DNA from 2 places in the Pseudarthrobacter sp. R1 genome. Region 2 is predicted to be linked to the other one. Evidence: predicted binding sites of a transcription regulator. Region 2 holds the regulator's gene; the other holds the start of a gene.
The links. Region 2 encodes HspR, which represses chaperone genes until heat shock. Its sites were predicted from a motif close to AAGTTGAGTCNNNNNGACTCAACTT; they were not measured.
Positions count from the first base shown of each region.

Region 1: a site for HspR is predicted at 1,273-1,297, ahead of clpB (ATP-dependent chaperone ClpB). Genes of this name have one in related genera too.

Region 1 is NZ_JAMKFI010000004.1:208,032-210,486, reverse strand. Features, by position in the region: gene clpB (ATP-dependent chaperone ClpB) at 1-1,244, opposite strand, end outside; gene M8J71_RS04030 (YciI family protein) at 1,421-1,804, shown strand; gene M8J71_RS04025 (sulfate/molybdate ABC transporter ATP-binding protein) at 1,815-2,455, opposite strand, start outside.
Region 2 is NZ_JAMKFI010000004.1:105,062-107,516, reverse strand. Features, by position in the region: gene urtA (urea ABC transporter substrate-binding protein) at 1-795, opposite strand, end outside; gene M8J71_RS03580 (heat shock protein transcriptional repressor HspR) at 1,117-1,542, opposite strand; gene M8J71_RS03575 (DnaJ C-terminal domain-containing protein) at 1,556-2,455, opposite strand, start outside.

The DNA of each region.
Region 1 (2,455 bases), 100 kb from region 2:
TGGTCAATCTCCTCCGGAGCGGAGTCGATTTCCATGCGCAGCCGGGACGCGGCCTCATCCACGAGGTCAATGGCCTTGTCCGGCAGCTGGCGGCCAGAGATGTAGCGGTTTGAAAGCGTCGCAGCAGCCACCAAGGCAGAGTCGGCAATAGCCACCTTGTGGTGCGCCTCGTAGCGTTCCTTCAGGCCGCGGAGGATGCCGATGGTGTCCTCCACACTGGGCTCCCCCACGTACACCTGCTGGAAACGGCGCTCCAGGGCAGGGTCCTTCTCGATGTTCTCGCGGTACTCATCCAGGGTGGTGGCGCCGATGAGCCGCAGCTCGCCGCGGGCCAGCATGGGCTTGAGCATGTTCCCGGCGTCCATGGAGGACTCGCCGGTGGCACCCGCACCCACCACCGTGTGGATTTCGTCAATGAAGGTGACGATCTGGCCTTCGGAGTTCTTGATCTCCTCCAGCACAGCCTTGAGGCGTTCCTCGAACTCACCGCGGTACTTGGCGCCGGCCACCATCGAGGCAAGATCCAGTGCGATTAAGGTCTTGCCGCGCAGGCTTTCCGGCACGTCCCCTGCCACGATGCGCTGGGCCAGGCCCTCCACCACGGCGGTCTTGCCGACGCCCGGCTCACCAATGATCACGGGGTTGTTCTTGGTGCGGCGGCTCAGGACCTGGACGATCCGGCGGATCTCCGTATCGCGGCCAATTACCGGGTCCAGCTTGCCCGACCGGGCCATGGCGGTGAGGTCCGTGCCGAACTTTTCCAGGGACTGGAAGGTGTTCTCCGGGTCCGGGCTGGTGACTTTCCGGTCGCCGCGGACACCGGGCAGGGCGGCAAGCAGGGCCTCGTGGGAGGCGCCGGCGTCGCGCAACAACCGGGCCGCCGCGTCGCTTCCGGCCGAGAGCCCCAGCAGGAGCACTTCGGTGGACACAAAAGTATCGCCCAGCCGGTCGGCTTCCTCCTTGGCATTCTGGATGGCCTGAAGCGCAGGCCGGGACAGCTGGGCCTGCTGGCTGGAAGCGCCGGAGGTGGCCGGCAGCGCTTTGATGGCACTGCTCGCCTGGACGCTTACGGCGTCCGGGTCCGCGCCGGTGGCTCGGAGCAGCGCCACGGCGACGCCTTCACGCTGGTCCATCAGCGCCTTGAGCAGGTGGGCCGGCTCCACCTGCGGATTGCCGGCCGTGGAGGCGTTCATGGCTGCAGCCGAAAGAGCCTCCTGGCTCTTGGTGGTGAATTTGACGTCCAAAGAGAGCTCCTTTCAGGGTCTTTTGTTTGGGTTGAGTCTACTACGCTCAACTTTGGTGGGGGTACTTTTTATTTCCTGTTTGCCCACAGCGAAAGGAGGCAGTGCAGCGAAGCAGGACGGAGGACTCGACCGGCCGCCCCGTTTCCAAGGCTGCCAATCCGCCCTAGGATCGCCTTGTGACCGGGGAGCACTGTGCCGCCGGCGCACGGCAGACGGGACATGCAGTGAAGAAGTTTGTTGTTCTCTACATCGCAGCGCAATCGGCCCAGGCCCAAATGGCCGAAAGCTCGCCGGAGGCAGCCCAGGAGGGCATGAAGGCCTGGATGGAATGGGCTGAGCGGGCAGGTGACGGGATCGTGGACATGGGGAACCCGTTGGGCGCCGGGAAGGAAATCACGGCAACCGGCACGGCAGACAGCAGCACCGGCGTGGCCGGTTACGGCATCCTCCAGGCCGAGGACCTCGCCGGCGCCCAGGAGCTGCTGGACGGCCACCCGCACCTCATGATGCCCGGCGCGAGTATCCAGGTTTACGAATCCCTGGACCTGCCGGGGATGTAGGCGCGGCCGGTCAGGCCGGGTAGATTGCCACGGCCGTGGCTTTGACGACGAAATGCACGGGCAGGCCGGGGACCAGGCCCAGGTCTGCCGAAGCGGCGGGAGTGATGTCCGCCGCCAGGCTTCCCGCCCGCACCCGGATGAGGTCGCCGTGCGGCTCAAGGTCCGTGATGGTCACCTCGAAATAGTTGCGGGGACTGCCGTGGGCATCGTCCAGGAACACGGAAACGGCCGACGGCGGGAACACGGCCACCGCTGCCAGGTCACCCTCGCCGGCCGGGCCCGGTTCCTCCGCGTGGCCGGCCACGGTCCGGCCGTCCGAAGTCCTGAGCCCGTCACGGGTGAGGGTTCCAGGAATCAGGTTCAGTCCCGCCAGCCCGGCCGCAAAGGTGCTGCGGGGCCGCTCGAGTACCTCCCGGGTGGGGCCTTCCTCTGAGATCCGGCCCCCTTCCAGGATGACTACCCGGTCCGCCAGCATCAGCGCGTCCAGGACGTCGTGGGTGATGATGATGGCCGGCCTGTCTGCGAGGACCCGTTTCAGCAGGCGGCGGAGCAGCGGCGCGGAATGGATGTCCAGCGCTGCCATGGGTTCGTCCAGGAGGAGAAGACCCGGATCAGCGGCCAGCGCCCTGGCCACCGCGACGCGCTGGGCCT
Region 2 (2,455 bases):
CAGGCCAACGCTCTTGTACTGGCGGAAAAAGGCCACATTGCTGTCGCCGTTGAGGGTGTTGAAGACCGCGTCGGCTTTGGAGTCCCGGACTTTGTTGACGATGGTGGAGAATTCCGTGGAGCCGAGCGGGGTGTACTCCTCGCCAAGGATTTCAATGCCCTTGGCGGCGGCGTAGGCCTGGATGATCTTGTTGGCCGTCCTCGGGAAGACGTAATCGCTGCCAACCAGGAAGAGGGACTTGGTTCCCTGCTCGGCCAGGTAATCCAAGGCAGGAATGATCTGCTGGTTGGTAGTGGCACCGGTGTAGAAGATGTTCTTCGAGGACTCCAGGCCTTCATATTGCACCGGGTAGAACAGCAGCGCGTCATTGGCTTCGAACACGGGGAGCATGGCTTTGCGGCTTGACGACGTCCAGCCGCCGAATACTGCGGCAGTGCAATCCTGTTGGATCAGCTTTCCGGCCCGCTCGGCAAACTTCGTCGGTTCGCTGGCGCCGTCTTCGCTGACCACCTGCAACTGTTTGCCCAGCACGCCGCCGGAAGCATTTATTTCCTCTGCGGCCAGGGTCAGGGAGTCGAAGACCGTGCTCTCGCTGATGGCCATGGTGCCGGACAGGGAGTTAATGAAGCCTACTTTGATGCTGCTGCCGGACGTGTCCACGCAGGAGGTGCCGCTGCTGGCGGTGGAGCCAGCCGATGCCGGATCTGCGATCTGGCTGCCGCAGCCCGCCAGGACCGCGGCCATGGCTGCCGCCGCCAGGGGAAGGAAAGCGCGTTTATTAACCGAAACCCTCATGTGTACCTGCTTCTCACTCCGCCGCTGCGTGGGCAGCGGCTCGCCTCCGAGGTCCTGGGAAGTGACCCCTTGCGATGAATGTAGGAGCGGATTGTTTCGGCAGCTGCGGCAGTTGGTTTCGTTGTCGTTTCGTCCCGGCTCCCCGGAGCCGCCAGATGCCTGGTTGTCTGTCTAAAATGCTGACGAACGCGGGAAAAGCGGGGGAAGGAAAGTTAACTTGGGGGAAACGTGCGGCGGCGTAACGTTGGCCCGCCGGCCGGACATAAACCAGCGGGCCGTCGTTAGTCGCGCCTGACCTGCGGCTTTACCAGGCGGCGGGAGCTACTGTCCGATAGCGCGGGGCCGCCAGAGCACCACAGCCTGCGAGCGGGGACGGGGGCGCTGGCCGCGTGCCAGGCTCACTACGTCGCCCGCTGCACCCGCCGCAAAGATCCGGGAATCGAAAGGCTGCGGGCGCCGGCTCAGTTCGTCAGCCAGCTCCGCTACACGGTGCTGCAAGGCAGCCACCTGGTTTTCGAGTTCCAGGATCCGCTTGATGCCTTCGAGCGAGACGCCTTCCTGCGACAGCCGCTGCACCTCGCGCAGCATGTTGATGTCACGCTGCGAGTAGCGGCGGGACTTGCCGGGCGCGCGGCTGGGCGAGACGATGCCCATCCGATCGTATTGCCGAAGAGTCTGGGGGTGCATGTCCGCCAGTTCAGCCGCCACCGAGATCACAAAGATCGGCTGGTCTGAGTTGATGTCCATGGCTCACCCGCTGCTAAAGCCGGGCCTTGGCGGCCAGGCCTTCTCGGACGTCAGCTCCGGCCGTGGCATCGGCAAACGCCTTGACCGCGGCTTCGGCTTCCTTGTTCAGGTTCTTGGGAACGGCGACGTCGATGGTCACCAGCAGGTCGCCGGTCCCCTTGGACGTCTTCACGCCTTTGCCCTTCACCCGGAGGGTACGGCCCGACGGCGTACCGGCAGGAACGCGGACCCGCACCTTTTCGCCCTCGATGGTGGGCACTTCGATGTCGGCGCCCAGGGCAGCCTCGGGGAAGGTGACGGGAACATGGATACGCAGGTTGTCGCCGTCGCGCGTGTAGAACGGGTGCGGCTGGACCGAAACGGACACCACCAGGTCACCGTTGCCGGCGGCACCGGGCTGGCCCTTGCCGCGGATGCGGACTTTCTGGCCGTCCTTGATGCCGGCGGGCACGCGGACGTCGATAACCTCGCCGCTGGGTTCCCGCAGTCCGATGGTGGTGCCGCGGATCGAACCCGCGAAGGAAATACTCGTGGAGGCAGTCCGGTCAGCGCCCTTCTGCGGTGTCCGCTGGAAACCCGTCTGCCCAAAACCGCTGCCGAACAGGTCGGCGAACTCCGGCGGGATACCGCCGGCGGAGGGGTTGAACCCGCCGGCGTGGCGTCCGGTGTTGCCCGTGAACAGCCCGCCGAACATATCCTCGAACCCGCCGTTGCCTGCACCGGCACCGCCGGGAGCAAATCGGGCTCCGCCGCCCATGGCCCGGATGGCGTCATACTGCTGGCGCTCTTCGGGATCGGAAAGAACAGAGTAAGCCTCGGAGATGTCCTTGAACTTCTTCTCGGAAGCAGAGTTCCCCGAGTTCGTATCAGGGTGGTGCTGCCTGGCCAGCTTCCGATAAGCCTTCTTGATGTC